DNA from 3 places in the Eubacterium sp. 3_1_31 genome. Region 1 is predicted to be linked to each of the others. Evidence: a T-box and tRNA genes for the amino acid it is inferred to sense, from the RefSeq annotation. Region 1 holds a T-box; the other regions hold tRNA genes.
The links. A T-box is a leader RNA that pairs with one kind of tRNA and senses whether it is charged. The one in region 1 lies ahead of serS (serine--tRNA ligase), so its partner is inferred to be a tRNA-Ser.

Region 1 (5,849 bases):
AGCAGATCCAACGATTTTTACCGAAACGCAGGTTTATGATTTTGAAACATTGAATACCAGAATCCGTCAATTGGCCTTCTTAAATAAAAGTATTAAGTTGATCTTAACGGATGAACGTGAAGAAGAAAGAAAAGAAATCGTTTATAAATATGATGGCGGTATTCGTCAGTATGTAGAATATCTGAATCAGAATAAGAGTCCACTGCATGAAGAAGTTGTTTATGTAGAAGGTATTGAAGATGGTATCTTAGCAGAAATCGCTTTACAGTATAACGATGGATATGTACCAAATATTTATTCTTTCTGTAACAACATTAATACAGCAGAAGGTGGAACACATGAGGATGGTTTCCGCTTAGCTTTAACCAGAATCGTCAATGCTTATGCCAGAGAAAATGGGATGATCAAAAAGGATGAAACCTTAGCCGGCGATGATGTGCGTGAAGGTTTAACGGCTATTATTTCCGTTAAACATCCAGATCCACAATATGAAGGACAGACGAAGACAAAGCTAGGTAATTCAGAAGTTCGTAAAATTGTTTCCAGTATTCTTGGTGAACAGCTGGAAAAATTCTTCTTAGAAAATCCGGATACAGCAAAAATCATCATTGATAAATGTATCCTAGCTAGCAAAGCACGTATGGCTGCGAAAAAAGCCAGAGAGCTGACAAGACGTAAGAGTGCGTTGGAAATATCTTCACTTCCTGGTAAATTGGCGGATTGTTCCAGCCGTGATGCATCGGAATGTGAAATTTATATTGTCGAGGGTGATTCTGCCGGCGGTAGTGCAAAACAAGGACGAAATTCTAAATTTCAGGCCATCTTGCCACTGCGTGGTAAAATCTTAAACGTTGAAAAAGCGCGTTTACATAGAATCTTTGAAAATAATGAAATTCGCTCTATGATTACTGCCTTTGGCTGCGGTATCGGAGAAGAGATGGATATATCGAAATTGCGTTATCATAAGATTATTATCATGACCGATGCCGATGTCGATGGTGCACATATTTGTACACTGATGCTAACCTTCTTCTATCGTTTCTTACGTCCTATTATTGAAGGTGGATATGTATATATCGCCATGCCTCCATTATTTAAGATTCAAAAAGGACAGCGTATTGAATACGTATATGATGAATCCAGCCGTGATCGTGTCATTGCGGAAATGGGTGAAAATGTAAGTATTCAGCGATATAAAGGTTTAGGAGAAATGAATCCGGAACAGTTGTGGGAAACAACGATGGATCCAGCCTTCCGTACATTGAAGAAAGTCAATATCAATGATGCGATGGAAGCAGATAAAGTCTTTGAAATGCTGATGGGTGAAGAAGTTGGACCTAGACGTGAATTTATACAGGAAAATGCTGTATATGCAGAATTGGATGTTTAACAGGAGGTGTATTTTTGAATGGATTTGAATAAAGATAAACTAAAAGAAGTTGATATATCAAAAGAGATGCGAAAATCCTTCCTGGATTACTCCATGTCTGTTATTGTAGACCGAGCTTTACCAGATGTTCGCGATGGCTTAAAGCCGGTACATCGCCGTATTCTGCATGCGATGAATGAGTTGGGTATTGTTGCCAGCAAGCCTTTTAAGAAGTCTGCACGTATCGTAGGTGAAGTTATTGGTAAGTATCATCCACATGGAGATACTGCTGTTTATGATGCTATGGTACGTATGGCACAGGATTTCAGTTACCGTTATATGCTTGTACAAGGTCATGGTAACTTTGGTTCTATGGATGGTGATGGTGCTGCAGCTATGCGATATACCGAGGCGAGAATGAGCAAGATTGCCATGGAATTGCTGCGTGACATTAATAAAAATACTGTAGATTTTGGACCTAACTATGATGGTGAGGAAACAGAACCTAAAGTTATGCCGGCACGTTTTCCTAATTTGATCGTCAATGGTGCTGTTGGTATTGCGGTAGGTATGGCAACCAATATTCCTCCGCATAATCTTACGGAAACAATAGACGCAACCTTTGCGGTTATGGATGATCCGGATATTACAGTCATGGAATTAATGGATAATTATATCAAAGGTCCAGACTTTCCAACTGGCGGTATTATTTTAGGTAGAAGTGGTATTCGTCAGGCATATGAAACCGGACGAGGTTCCATTATCACAAGAAGTAAATATCATGTGGAAGAAATGGGCAATGGCAAGAATCGTATCGTTGTCACAGAAATTCCATATCAGGTAAATAAAGCAAATCTAATTAGTAAGATTGCTGATTTAGTTCGTGAAAAACAGGTGGATGGTATTACCTATCTGAATGATGAATCGAATCGTGACGGTATTCGTATTGTCATAGAATTAAGAAAAGATGTACAGGTAGAAGTAGTGATGAATCAATTGTTCCGTCTGACATCTTTACAGACATCCTTTGGTGTCAATATGCTGGCATTGGTCAATGGTGCTCCTAAACAAATGGGCATTAAAGAAATGCTGCAGCATTATGTAGATCATCAGATTGATGTTGTTGTCAGAAGAACACAGTTTGATTTAAAGAAAGCTGAAGATCGTGCGCATATCTTAGAGGGTCTGCGTATTGCATTGGATCATATTGATGAAATCATTCGTTTGATTCGCGAAAGTCAAAATGATGCAGAAGCAAGAAGCGGTTTGATGGAACGTTTTAAATTAACCGAAATTCAGGCAAATGCAATCTTAGAAATGCGTCTGCGTCGATTAACCGGTTTGGAACGTGATAAGATTGAAAATGAATATCAGGAATTGTTAAAGACAATTGCTGATTTAAAAGATATCTTAGCAAATCATTCCCGTGTTATTCAGATTATTAAAGATGAATTAACAGAAGTAAAAAATCGTTTTGGTGATCCACGACGTACAGAAATCAGTGAAGCAGATTATTCCATGGAAGATGAAGATTTAATTCCGGTGGAAGATGTTGTTATCACAATGACAACAAATGGTTATATTAAACGTATGCCAATTGATACCTATCGTACACAGAATCGTGGTGGCCGTGGTGTCAAGGGAATGTCTGTGAATGAGGATGATATCGTTGAATTATTAACAACCATGTCAACACATGATTATCTGATGTTGTTCACAAACCTTGGTAAGGTTTATCGTATGAAGGGATATAAAATACCTTCTGCAGGTAGAACGGCGAAGGGTCTTCCAGTCGTTAATCTATTGAATCTGGATAAAGAAGAAAAGGTACGTGCTTTAGTACCGGTAAATCCGGAAAGTGAATCAGAATATCTGTTGTTTGTGACACAGAATGGTCTTGTAAAACGTACACCAATGAGTGAATTTGATTCGATTCGTCAAAATGGTAAGATTGCGATTACTTTACGTGATGATGATGAATTGATGGGTGTGAAGGAAACAACAGGCGATGATGAAATTATTATTGCCGGTTCTAATGGAAAGGCAGTTCGTTTCCATGAAGATGGTATACGTGCTATGGGACGTACGGCAAGTGGTGTCAAAGGCTTTAATGTCGATGGTTCCGTTGTTGTAGGTGTTGCGACTTCTAGAGATGGTACGCATTTATTAGCCGTTAGTGAAAATGGCTATGGAAAACGTACAGCTATTGAAGAATATCGTTTAACAACTCGTGGGGCAAAAGGTGTTAAGACAATTAACATTACCCAGAAAACAGGTGATTTAGTATCTGTAAGAGCAGTGAATGGTGATGAAGATGTCATGATCATTACAAATACAGGTATCATAATCCGTATTGCTGTTGAAAATATTGGTATTTATAGCCGAAATACACAGGGTGTAAAATTAATCAATGTTGGAGAAGATGAATCTGTAGCGAAGATTGCTATCGTTGATAAAGAAGAGGAAGCGGAAGATACGGCTGAAGTTTCGACAGAAACAGTTGAAAAAGCAGTAGAAACTGAAGAATCTGCGAAAGATGCCGTGGAACCAATTGACAACGAGAATAAAGAATGATATAAAAAATAAGAAAACGTCGATAAGGATAAGTAATAGAGTCTTTGAGCAAAGAGAGATAACGGCTGGTGTGAGTTATTGTCAAAGCTTTATGAAATCAACCTTGGAGTGAAGTAGTGAATAAAGTAGTTACTTCCGGTAGTACCGTTATCACTTGAGAGGATTCATAGTGTGATGCTATGAATTAAAAAAGGGTGGCAACACGAGGTATCGTCCCTTTCGGACAATACCTCTTTTTTATTTGTAAGGAGGATATAGCGATGTTAGATATGAAATTTTTACGTGAAAACGTAGATTCTGTAAAAGAGAACATGAAAAAGAAGTTTCAGGAACATAAGCTTGAATTAGTTGATAAAGTTGTCGAAATGGATAAAGTGAATCGCCAGTTAAAACAGCGTGGTGATGATCTGCGCGCAAAGCGTAATGCCATGAGCAAGGAAATCGGTGGATTGATGGCAAAAGGCTTAAAAGATGAAGCAAATGCAGTAAAAGCAAAAGTGCAGGCCATGGCAGATGAAATGAAAGAAATTGAAGAAAAAGAAGCGAAGATGGCTGCAGAAATAAAGGAAATCATGATGAAGATTCCTAACATGATTGATCCTAGTGTTCCTATTGGAAAAGATGATTCAGAAAATGTGGAATTACAAAAATATGGGGAACCGATCGTACCGGCTTTTGAAATTCCTTATCATACGGAAATTATGGAACGTTTTAATGGAATTGATTTAGATAGTGCCAGAAAAGTTGCAGGTAATGGCTTCTATTATTTGATGGGAGATATTGCAAGATTACATTCTGCTGTTATTTCTTATGCAAGAGATTTTATGATTGAGCGTGGCTTTACCTATGTGGTTCCACCTTTTATGATTCGCAGCAATGTTGTAACTGGAGTTATGAGCTTTGCGGAGATGGAAGGTATGATGTATAAAATTGAAGGCGAAGATTTGTATCTGATTGGAACAAGTGAGCATTCTATGATTGGTAAGTTCATTGATACAATTTTAGATGAAAAGGATTTGCCTTATACGTATACAAGTTATTCTCCATGCTTTAGAAAAGAAAAGGGAGCACATGGTATTGAAGAACGTGGTGTTTATCGTATTCACCAATTTGAGAAACAAGAGATGATCGTTGTTTGTAAACCAGAGGAAAGTGCAGATTGGTTTGTGAAACTTTATACGAATACTGTTGATTTATTTAGAAGCTTAGATATTCCTGTTAGAACTTTGGAATGTTGTTCAGGTGACTTGGCGGATTTGAAATGCAAGTCTGTCGATGTTGAGGCTTGGAGTCCAAGACAGAAAAAATACTTTGAAGTTGGAAGTTGTTCTAATCTAACAGATGCACAAGCAAGAAGACTTGGAATTCGTGTAAAAGGCAAAGATGGAAAATATTTTGCTCATACGTTAAACAACACAGTTGTTGCTCCTCCTCGTATGTTGATTGCTTTCTTAGAAAACAATCTGAATGAGGATGGAAGCGTAAATATTCCTAAGGTGTTACAGCCTTATATGGGTGGTACAGAAAAGTTAGTACCGAAGAAATAAAAAATTGAGGAAATCACTTAATTTCCTCTTTTTTTGTATTTTCAAGGCATTATTTTCAAAAGCTTGAAAAAGTAAGAAAAAGCTTTATTTAAAGGATTATTTTGAATAAAATAGAATATTTTTACTGCTTGTGATTTGCATTGAAATACTAAGAGATTGGCAGTTGTATATCTCACTGCACATCATTTTCACATTTTAACCACTTTTTTTGTTTCACGTGAAACATTATTTGAAAATTGTTTTACATGAATTTAAATATTGTGGTAGTTTTTTGCTAATTTTTAAAAATGAGAAAAATGATTTTTAATATTAAATTTAAATATCTAAATACCAAAGAAAGGTGTTAATGTTTTTCTTGT
Region 2 (5,849 bases), on a different contig from region 1:
GATTTCATGCTTGCCAGATTCCATTGAGAAGATGTTTTTAAAGCTGTTTCATCCTGCTTTTGGATTGCTGTCAGAAATTGTTTGGTTACATCAGTTGGTGTCGGTTGTTTTTCTTTTTCACTGCAGCCTGCGCATACCATAAGCATAGCTACGATGATTGCCATCCATCGAAATCGTTTCAAATTATCGCCTCCAATGCAGCTTATTTTAACATTGAATGAAAGAAAAGACAAATTATGTTAATTTGCTTGTCACATTTTTGAGATCTTCTTCCAATTTTTCATACTCACCCGCATAATTATGCCCAATCAAAAATAATTTATAATATGCTTTATATTGCTCGAAATAACGTTTTAGATAAGATGGCTGTTTCACGATGCGTACCTCGTTATAAGCAATATGTGCATGATCAAGAAATTTTATGAAAGAAACATATTTCCTCATGTTCATCACCAGTTTCATTTTAACGAAAAGATAGGGAAAAGTCTACTATTTCTAAGGCTTTGTTGAAAAGATGGAACATATCATACGGAAAGCAGATCATTCAGAAGGAAAAAAGTATTTCCTTTGTGCCGAAGCATAGAAAACGTGGTAAAATAAAAGTAATAAAAAATATCCAAAGGAGATGTATTACTATGTTGAATTTTAGTGATGATGTAAAGAAAGTATTTCTTGCCGGAATCGGTGCAGCTGCTACAACAGCAGAAAAAGCAAAAGAATTAGTAGATCAGCTAGTTAAAAAAGGTGAATTGACTGTAGAGCAGGGAAAAGTGTTAAATGAAGAACTAAAACATGCGGTCAAAGAAAAGCTAAGTACTCCTGTAGATGCAGAAGGTATTAAGAAAGATCTGGAAAAGGTGAGCAAGGAAGAACTTGCGGCAATTAAAGAAAAGATTGAAGAATTGCAAGCAAAGAGTGATGAAGAAGACAAATAATAAGAGTCTAAGCAGTAAACGCCGACTTGCTCAAATCATTAGTATCCTAAAAAAGCATCAGATTACGAAAGGTGTCGATCCAATAAAATTTCGTGAAATTTTAGAAGATCTAGGCCCTACCTTTGTCAAAATCGGACAGATCATGTCAGCAAGGCAGGATATGTTTTCAGAGCGATATTGCGTAGAACTTATCAAACTACGAGATAATGTTGCTCCCATGGATATGGAAACGGTACGTAATGTCATCGAAGAAGAATATGGGATGGATCTAGAAGATGTTTTTATAGACTTTGATGTACAGCCTTTAGGTAGTGCTTCAATCGCTCAGGTTCATAAAGCCAAACTGAAGGATGGACGAGACATTGTTGCTAAGATACAGCGCCCCAACATCTATGCGACCATGGAACGTGATATTTCATTAGTGCGAAGAGCTAGTAAACTTTTACATCTCAATGAAATATTAGGCAGTGTAGTAGACATTAATATCGTTTTAGATGAATTTTGGCATACTGCCAAAGAGGAGATGGATTTTCTTAACGAAGCTAAATTTGCCAAACGTTTTACTGCCCTTAATGAGGACATTCAATATATTGGTGCTCCTAAGATAGAAGAGGAATACAGCACGAGCCGTGTTTTAGTCATGGAATATATTAATGGCTTACAAATCGATGAATTTGAGGTTTTGGAAAAAGAAGGCTATGACCGTAAAGAAATCGCGATTAAGTTAGCAGAAAACTATATCAAACAGATTGTAGATGATGGATTTTTTCATGCTGATCCACATCCGGGCAATTTGCGTATTCGGGATGGTAAGATTGTCTGGATTGATTTTGGCATGATGGGCATGCTTAGCAAGCAAGATAAAGATTTAATGAAAAACGCCGTCATGGCGATTGGCAATAATGATACCCAGAAACTAGTGGATGTCGTTTTGGCTTTAGGTATCCATGATGCTAAAATTGATCATGCCTTGTTTTATGATGATATGGAAAGCTTTATGCGCCGTTATCTACAAATGGAATTGGCAGAAATCAATCTTGGTGTAGCGATACAGGAAATCTTTACGATTGCACATAAGCATAAAATATCGATGCCAAAAGGTATTAGCATGCTCGCAAGAGGGCTAGTCACGATAGAAAGCACTATGGTAATCGTAGATCCAAGTATTAACATTATTTCTATAGCGGCAAATCATGTGGCAGGAAAGATGGTAAAAAAGTGGGACCTAAAAAAAGAACTGACCAAAAATGGCAAACAATTGTATGATGCAACTACTTATGGCATGCGATTGCCGATTCAGTTATATGAAGTCATGCAAATGGTTATGAAAGGACGTTTAAAAATTAATCTAGATGTCATGGGCAGTGATGTACCAATGACTGCTATTAATCATATGGTGAATAAGCTGACTGTTGGTATTGTCAGTGCTGGGTTGTTAATGGCTAGTTCATTACTGTGTACTACACAGATGACCCCAAAAGTATTTGGCATTCCGGCATTAGGTTTCATCGGATATATTACAGCTATTGGTTTAGGCTGTTGGCTGTTATTTGCGGTGATGAAAGAGCATCGTAAACGAAAACGCTGAAGTAAAAAAAGCCCCTATTACCTTACGGTAGTAGGGGCTGATAATTTCCATGGCGGAGCGCATGAGATTCGAACTCACGGTAGCTTTCACTACGCCACCTTTCCAAGATGGTGCCTTAAACCACTCGGCCAACGCTCCAAGGTTACTTTTATTATTTTACTTATTTTCAAATAAATGTCAATAAGAATTTACTACTTTCTACGATATGTCTTGTAAGGAATAACCTTTATAAAAAATTGTTGGTGAAATATGTGCGCAATTTTTACGTTTTTTGCATGATTGCGTCGTATATGTATACGGAAGGGATTCTTTGTCTGTTTCTGTCGTATCGGCATTTTCTCATGCACAAAACACATATACAAGGGTAGGAGGGTAAGGCATATGGAGAATAAACGATTAATTGTGTTTTTTGCAGTATTGTTTTCAATAGTATTTTCCATCGTATACTATGCACTGTTTACAACACTGTCCGATGCAGAAGCACAAAAACGGACATTATATATGGTGCAGGTGGGGTTATACAAACAGCAAGACAGTATTGACGATATGCAACAAAAGCTGAAAAAGGAAGGCATATCATCTTATGTTTGGAAACAAGGAAAGACAACGGCGGTTGTTTGTGGTGTTGATGTTGATGAGAAACAAACAAAGAAGGTAGAGTCTGTGTTGAAAAAGAAGAAGTACAACTATATTCAAAAAAGTGTAACCATTACGGATGCGAAGTTGGCTACCCTAATTGATAAAAAAGAATATGGTGAAGTACTGGAAAGGATCAAAGATGAAAGTTAAAGAATTAAAAGAAGAAGAGCGGCCACGTGAAAAGGCGATTCAGTATGGAGTAAACGCTTTGAGTAACCGAGAATTAATAGCATTATTGCTCAGAAGCGGTACGCAATCGCTAAGTGCTTTAGAATTGGCAGATAAGGTGTTAGCATTAAAAGCAACACTTGGAGAACTGGGAAATGCCAGTATACAAGAGCTTATGTGTATCAAAGGCATTAAAAAAGCAAAAGCCATTGAATTGAATGCCGCTTTTGAATTGTGCCGACGCATTGCTTTTGATAAAGTGATGCATAAGGAACAAATTGAAGAACCACAGGATATTTTGGAATGGTTGAATCAGGAAATCGGCTATGCTAAACAAGAACATTTTTTAGTGTTGTTTCTTGATCAGAGAAATCATGTCTTATGTTATCGTACTATGTTTATGGGCACATTAACTTCTGCAAGTGTCCATCCACGAGAAATCTTTAAAGAGGCGATGCAACAAGGCTGTGCAAAGATTATTTGCGTTCACAATCATCCATCTGGCGATGCAACACCAAGTGATGCTGATATCACATTAACAAAGGCTATTCAAGAGGCTGGGAAAATGGTAGCGATTCCATTGATTGATCATATTATCGTTGCACGGAATACGTACATAAGTTTTCGACAAAAACGACTTATGGATTGAACTATTTCATTTTACCCTTTATAATGGAGAGGTACGAAATAGGTGATAAGATGTCAAAATTTAATCGACTTCAGAAAATAGTAATCGGAATCATCCTGGCCTTTGTGGCATTGGGTGTTCTTTTGAAAAGCATGAGTGGTACGCTAACAAGCAATTTAGGCTATGATGGCATCAGTATGCTGAAATATGCGCTGATCGATCATCCGGTAATGACCGCAAAAGATTGGCTGCAAGATTTGGCAAATTTGTGGAGCGTGAAGGAAGAAAATGATTTACTACGCTATGAACTTAGCCAAAATCCTTCTTACAAGGCAAAATATGATGACGAACGCCGTAAGAACACAGAACTAGAAGCGGCTTTGAAACTGCAAAAGAGCGAAGATAAATATACCATGACATGGGCACATGTGATTTCCCGTGATCAGGCAAGTTGGAATAATCTTATTACCATCGATATTGGAAAAAGAGATGGTGTTAAGGAAGGCATGGCAGTCGAATCGGTAAATGGTATGATCGGCAAGGTTGCCAGTGTGTCAAATCATACCAGTGTCGTGAAGTTGTTAACGAGTGAAGACAAGACGACGACAGCTTCCATTAAGATCAATATTGATAAGAAGACAAGTGTTGATGGCGTATTGCAAAGTTATGATATCAAGCGTGGCATGTATGTCATATATTTATATGATGATACGGATAAAGTGAAGGAAGGCATGCAGGTCATTACAAGTGGCATGGGTGGAGGATATCCTAGCGGCTTGTTGATTGGTAATGTCGATTCTATTCAAGCTTTAAGTAATCAAAGTGGACAGACTATTTATGTACGTCCGGTTGATGATTTTCAAGAATTCACGTTGGTGCGTGTAATTACAGGCGCAAAGGGGGAGAAGTGATATGACACATCTTCTCTTTGTTGTTTTCTGTTTTCTAATCGATGAAGTTTTGATGATTTTATTTCCCAACTCTTATTTGGTAGATACATTGATGTTTATTCCAAACTTGGGTTTTTGTGCAATGATTCTCACTGTTCGCAAGTTTAATCTGATAGACACCTGTTTGTTTGCCTTTGGCTGTGGAATGATCTATGATTTCTGTTTTGCGAATACATTTCTGATTTATGCAATTGTTTATACTCTGGTTGCCTGCCTGCTACATCTTTGGAGCAAGCATATGACCGATACCTTAATAGAATCGTTAATTCTAGCAATTGTGACAATTTTCGTCAAAGACCTTTTGATATACTTCTACATGAGCTTTCAGCGAATGACAGAAATGTCTTTGACACTTTGGGCAGAACGCTATGAATTATTGACCCTACTTGCGAATGCTATCTTAGCGATGGTCATTGTTTATTTGATCAAAATCAAAGACGATTATCTGGAAATGAAAGCCCGTCGGATACGAAAAGGGGAAAAGGTCGAATGGTTCAGATTAAAATCAAAGGAATAAATAAGGATTATCATGTGTTTGTCGAATTTGACGATTTTGATGCATGCTTACAAGAATTACATCATAGACTGCTGCAATGTAGTATTTTCCATACATCTGCGCTTGCAGTCTTTTTTCATTTGCCAAAGATCAATGATGCGCAATTTCTTGCTATTTTGCAAGTTTGTGAACAATGTCATATCATCATGAAAGGCTGCAATGTAGAAACAGAAAAACCGCGAATCAAGATTTTGCAGAAAACGTTAGGGAATGGAGAGCATTATCACTTTCATGAGCCAATCCTTTTATTAGGCACCATTGAACAGCAGGCTTATGTTGTGAGCGAAGCTTCTTTGTATGTGTTAGGAAATATGTATGGGAGTGTGGACCTTTTGCATGCCCATTGTCAATTATACGTTTCAGCTATGCAAGGGAATGTGCGCAT
Region 3 (5,849 bases), on a different contig from region 1:
TTTGCTTGTGAGGAGGCCATGACAGCAAGTGAGGTAATCAGCTTGCGCAGTGCCTCATCATTTTCACTGCGTGAGGAAAACATGGCACAAAGATCAATAAAAACTTTATCCTGTTTGGCATATTGGTTTTGAAAAGCTTCTTCTAATGCTTCTCCCTGATATAAGACCATCGTTCCATTATCCATGATGTTGGTGATGCGCGTAGCATCTAGGCCAATCATATAGTAATACTCTTGTAAAATGGATAAGCAGAAAGAATGGATGGTCGAAATATGGGCAGTTTGTATACTTGTAAGCTGGCGGGTGATGTAAGCACGTTCCTCAGGATCCTTTGTTTCTTCATAGGCTTTCTGTAAAGAAGCAGCCAGTCGCTTTTTCATTTCACTGGCCGCCGCCTCCGTAAAGGTCATAGCCAAAATGGCATCAATCGGAACACGATCTTTTACCACCAGATCCATTAAGCGGGCAATTAATACCGTGGTTTTACCACTGCCGGCAGAGGCGGATACCATGATGTTTTTATCTTTTGTCTGAATAGCTTTCAGCTGTTGGGGATTCCAGTTAGGCATCTTCATCCTCTCCTTTCCGATAGAGGGAATCATCTGTTTCAACCATGGCTTTGCGTTCAAATGGCATACCATGGAAACGGCAGATAGCATGAAAATCACAGTATAGACAGGCATCTTCACTTGGTTCTATGACGATATCACCATCCAGCATACGTTTGGCTAATTGCTGATATATGCTCGTGAACCAGCGTTCTATGCTATGTAAGTCGTATAATTTACTTGTTTTGATGAGCTGGTCTTTATTGCAGCGAACACCGCTCACATGCGTGCCTTCATCATCTAATAAGGATACATTCGGATACATGGTCCATCCATGTATGCGATGCGTTTTGATGATGGCATCTTGTAGATCTGCTTTTTCAATCGGTGTATAGGTAACCGGCTTGCGGCGCGATAGCTTACCTGCCGGATGGGGAATATTTTCATTTTTTAATGATAGATAATAAGCTCCCATAATTTCTTTTTGTTCCAGTTTGGCCATGACGATGGAATAGGTTAAAAGCTGTAACTGCATTGCCGCAAATACTTTTGTTTCCGATAGTGTTTTTGCACTGCTTTTATAATCCAGAATGCATAGGATATCATCATATACATCCAAACGATCAATGAAGCCATGCAAAGCCAGTGTGACATCCGATGTTACAGGTATTTCATATTGAAATTCGCGTTCTTGTTGCCAGGGCTGGAAATGAGAATGTTCCTCAAAAGAAGCTAAACGTCGCAATGTCTGTATCATGCTGGATTCGATACGGATACGTAAAATCTGTAAGCGGGTACGCATGTCCGAAAAGACTTCTTGAAGGGCGTCTATTTCCTTGTCAATCAAGGCGGTAAGCGTTGTTTCACATACACTTGTATAGGCTTTCCCCTGTTGCTTAGTCAAGGTTTCTAACAGATAATGTGAAAGGGTTCCCATATAAGAATCCGCAAAGCCTAGTTTCATAGGTTCTCTAATACCTAACCCATAACGCAGGAAATATGAAAACGGACACTTTACATAGCGTTCAATAGAAGAGATGGAACCTTTGATTTGCTGATTGCGAACAAACAGCGCATGGGCTGTTTGCGAAGTAATGGTCAGCGCAATATCTGCTTTTTCATACATTTCCTGTAAAGGATAGGGTTTAGCTCTTTCATCAAACATTTGTTCTATTTCTAAGGCAGCTTCTAAAGATTTTCCTTCATACGTACCTAAGGGATAGGATATATAGAGATGTTGGCTGCGGTTTAGCAGCTTACGTAACTGTTTCAGATGCAATTGATAGCGATGTTCCATGCTTGGATAAGGCAGGGTTTCATAATAGTGCTCATCAAAGATACCACGTTTTGCCATAAAGGCAGGATATTGATTTTGTGTAGCGCCTAGTAAGAAGTGATGTTTTCTGGTACAGGATCCCTGTTTTAATGAGGTGACACTGACACCTTGCAATTGATGAATCGTGGAATGTACAGTAATATCCGCTAATAACTGTAGTAAAAAAGTGATATCATCCTTTTCCTTTATATATGGATATACTTCATTGATAACGTTCATGACATCTTGTAAAACCGCACTTTGCTGCATATCGTTACCCAGGCTGTTTTTTAAAAGTTTTAATACGGTGAGTAACATTTCTTCATAAGAAGCTGGATGCATGAGTGGTTGTAATTGTTCAGCGATATGCTGTCGGGCAATTTCTGCACGTTCCTCTATTTCTTTCAGCTTTCCCACATCCGTTTCATTCAGAATATGAGAAGTGGTGGAAAGTGTTTGTAAATGATTAAATGGCTGAAAGAAGTCTTTTTGATAAATTTGTAAATATTGCAGTAAGGAGGATAAAGTTTCCTCATGAAAGATACCACAATCTAAGCAGGCCAATAGATGTTCTTGCGTTGGCTGTAAATAATAATTCAACAGCATGTGTGCGCGTTTGACAATAATGCTGCTGGCAGCGGATGCCACAAGGTTTGTATAAGGGATATGATAGCGGGTAAAGATTTGTTCCAGGATGGGGATATACGAGGTATCTGCCAAGGTGATGGCAACATCCTCAGCTTTCATCTCATGGCGTAAGATATATTGGGCACAGCCTTCAATTTCTTGTCGTTTATTCACTGCATGATAAAACTTTCGTTCATGAGGAATTTCTTCATCCTGTAATAAAGTAGCACCTTGCCTAACCAACAGGTTGACTAGTTGTTGTTGCTGTGGAGTGAAGAAAGCATCATAAATATATACCATATGCGCATCCTTATGCGCTATTTCACGAATCGCTTTAACAATCAAATCGCCTTGTGTTTCAATTGGATACAACGCAGTCAGGATAGTTTTTCGCTCAGCATGAGCTTCTTCCTGTTCACTTAATACACTCAGCGGAATCTGCCATATCTTAAGATCATAAAGGCACTGCATACATTCCTTTAAGAAAACAGAAGTGAGAGCAGCTTCTTGATAAATATGTAAGGAAGAAGAAAGCTGTTTGATACGCTCGCGATAGGCAAATAAGATGGAAGCCTCACTTGGCGCATCTTCCAAGGATTGGGCAGACAGATAACCATTCAGCGTATATAAACGCAAGCCTAACAATCCATGGGTCGTTTGTAAAAGTTTTTGGCGAATGAGCGGATGCAGATGTGCCGGTGCCAGCAGTGTAGCGCCCATTGGTAATGATGAGAAATCAAGCATGTGAACTTCCTCCTTAGCGTTTCTTCTATTATATAATTTCTCGAGGTAAAAAGGCAATTCTGATATACCAATCCTTTTCTTGGAAATAAGAATGAAGGAAAGAGAAAACGTTTGCGCTGGAAAAGGTTATAGGTTTCATAAAGATAATGAATTCAGAGCATCATAGGGATAAAAAAACACCGTTATCACGGTGTATTCTAAACACTTGGCGCAGCAGAAAGGATTTGAACCTCCGGTGTCAAAAGACACGCCGGTTTTCGAAACCGGTGCATTAAACCAGACTCTGCCACTGCTGCGTATTACGTGGTTATTGTAACTGTTTTTGTTAGGTTATGCAAGAGGGAACATCGATTTGATTCAAATAGCGAAAATGAAATTCATCATAAGGATGAATTATAAGATCAGACCATGACATCTTGATATACCAGATAGATGGTAAGACAATCGATAAGGTTTGTCTTTCAAATAAAGGAAAAAGGGACTATAATAATAGTAATAAGTGTTAACGCTATAAGTTTTCAAAGAGGCTGGTATGATCATGACGGTAAGAAATATCCAAAACTTGTAACTTTATGTGACACATTTATGATAAAATGAATAATGAGAGGGGATTTGAAAGGATATGAAGAAACTTTTAATAGCATTATTTTGTGTGGCATTGCCATTATCATCGATGTCTTTTGTGCATGCGCAGGAAAAGAAAGAAACAGCGAACACATCCATAAAGGAGGATGTCTTCAACGATGGAGAATATGCATATGGCGATGGTTTTCAGGATATAGCGGAAGCAAATCCTTATGCACGTGTAGAGGGGTATACGTATCAGCGAAACGGCAATTATATTTTATATAACCTTAAAACAACATCATTATATAAAGAGCCATATGGCAATGTTAAGGCAAAATTATCGCCAAAGATACGCTATGCTACGAAACGATATGGCAATTATTTTTATGTGAATACAGAAAAAGGAAGTGGATGGATCACCACTTGGGATGATAACATCCAGGAATTAGAAATTGAAGATATATCGGCACAGCTAAAAACAACGAAGACCTTAGATGTTTATTCTGTACCTATCTTTGATGATAGATTTGAGACAGGAACCATACCGGCAGGTACTTACACGATTAGCAAGCGTGCGAATTATTTTGCCTATGTGAATAATGGAAAATATAAAGGCTGGATCTTAACTTCCTATCATGATGACGGTACGGTTTTCAGTAAGCAATATGCAACCTATCTAAATACCAAGCGGACCTTATCGCAAACAAGTGTTAATGGTGTGGCTATTAAACAAAAATTATTACCTAAGATTTCTGATCCTACACGTTCAGGTATCTCGATGGTTCCAAAGTATGTGACCATACACAATACAGCAAATGCCAGTAAAGGCGCGGATGCCGCAGCCCATGCGAATATCCAGTATGAACGCAACGTTAACCGAACGGCCGCATGGACATCTTGGCATTTTCAAGTAGATAATAAAGTCATTTATCAAAGTTTGGCAATGAATGAAGTAGGCTGGCATGCCGGTGATGGCAATGACAGTGGAAATGCATCAACGATTGGGATAGAAATCTGTGAAAATGCAGATGGTAATTATGCTAAGGCTGAAAAAAATGCTGCTTATCTAACAGCCAGTATCTTATATGAAAATGGATTGCCGTATACAGCAGTCAAACGTCATCAAGACTGGTCTGGCAAGGATTGTCCATATAACATGAATCATATGAAAAAGGGATCCATGGGTTGGACGAAGTTTAAAGCGATGGTAAAAGATGAATATACGAAGTTACAATTAAAGCTTTCGACGTCTTCGACATCGCTGCCAGCAGGTACCACGATGACCATAAAACCAATGGTTTCATCTAAGCTCACCAATAAAAAGGTTACTTGGTCCAGCAGTAATGCTGACATCGCCAGTGTGGATGCCAATGGCACTGTATTGGGTATTCGTGAAGGCAGTGTCACCATTACGGCAAAAGATGCAGCAGGGGGCAAGGCTTCCTGTAAAGTAAGCGTGAAACCAGCACTATTAACCTTGCATACGACTTCAATCACGATGTATCGAAATAAAACGATGGCCTTGAAAATCGTTACAGCTATTCAGGGCACACCTGTATGGAAGAGTAGTGATACCAGTGTTGTCAGTGTCAATGCCGATGGGGTATTGACGGCTAAGAAAGCCGGCAAAGCACTTGTGTTTGTTACCGCGGATGGAAAGAATGGAATTGCCAGTGTCACGGTAAAAGATCCTACCATCAAGCTGAATACAGCATCTGTGACGACCTATGTTGGAAAGACGTATACCTTAAAAGCCACAGTAACTCCAACAGCATCTATTTCATGGAAAAGTGAACAGCCATCCATAGCCAAAATTGATGCCAAGGGAACCATAACGGCGCTAAAAGCGGGAACAACCAAAATCAGCGCAATCGCAAACGGAGTTACGGCAACCTGTTCGATTAGCGTGAAAAAGCCAATCGTTACCTTGAATAAAACATCAATAACTTTGTATGAAAAAGGTAGTGTGACTTTAAAAGCGACGGCTTATGGAAAATCCCAAACCGTGCGTTGGTCATCAGATAATAAAGCAGTGGCAGAAGTTTCTT

Region 2: it encodes a tRNA-Ser, which carries the amino acid that the T-box ahead of serS (serine--tRNA ligase) is inferred to sense. The anticodon was not compared.
Region 3: it encodes a tRNA-Ser, which carries the amino acid that the T-box ahead of serS (serine--tRNA ligase) is inferred to sense. The anticodon was not compared.

What each region holds. Positions count from the first base shown of each region.
Region 1 covers NZ_CAXUBY010000013.1:34,959-40,807, forward strand. The annotation lists gene gyrB (DNA topoisomerase (ATP-hydrolyzing) subunit B) at 1-1,390, shown strand, start outside; gene gyrA (DNA gyrase subunit A) at 1,409-3,943, shown strand; T-box leader at 3,954-4,164, shown strand; gene serS (serine--tRNA ligase) at 4,204-5,490, shown strand.
Region 2 covers NZ_CAXUBY010000005.1:65,549-71,397, forward strand. The annotation lists gene ACESSZ_RS03580 (hypothetical protein) at 1-182, opposite strand, end outside; gene ACESSZ_RS03585 (hypothetical protein) at 235-444, opposite strand; gene ACESSZ_RS03590 (phasin family protein) at 636-935, shown strand; gene ACESSZ_RS03595 (ABC1 kinase family protein) at 919-2,523, shown strand; tRNA gene ACESSZ_RS03600 (tRNA-Ser) at 2,574-2,661, opposite strand; gene ACESSZ_RS03605 (SPOR domain-containing protein) at 2,905-3,312, shown strand; gene radC (RadC family protein) at 3,302-3,979, shown strand; gene mreC (rod shape-determining protein MreC) at 4,030-4,869, shown strand; gene ACESSZ_RS03620 (hypothetical protein) at 4,871-5,425, shown strand; gene ACESSZ_RS03625 (hypothetical protein) at 5,398-5,849, shown strand, end outside.
Region 3 covers NZ_CAXUBY010000007.1:30,645-36,493, forward strand. The annotation lists gene ACESSZ_RS04600 (UvrD-helicase domain-containing protein) at 1-569, opposite strand, end outside; gene ACESSZ_RS04605 (PD-(D/E)XK nuclease family protein) at 562-3,234, opposite strand; tRNA gene ACESSZ_RS04610 (tRNA-Ser) at 3,441-3,530, opposite strand; gene ACESSZ_RS04615 (Ig-like domain-containing protein) at 3,857-5,849, shown strand, end outside.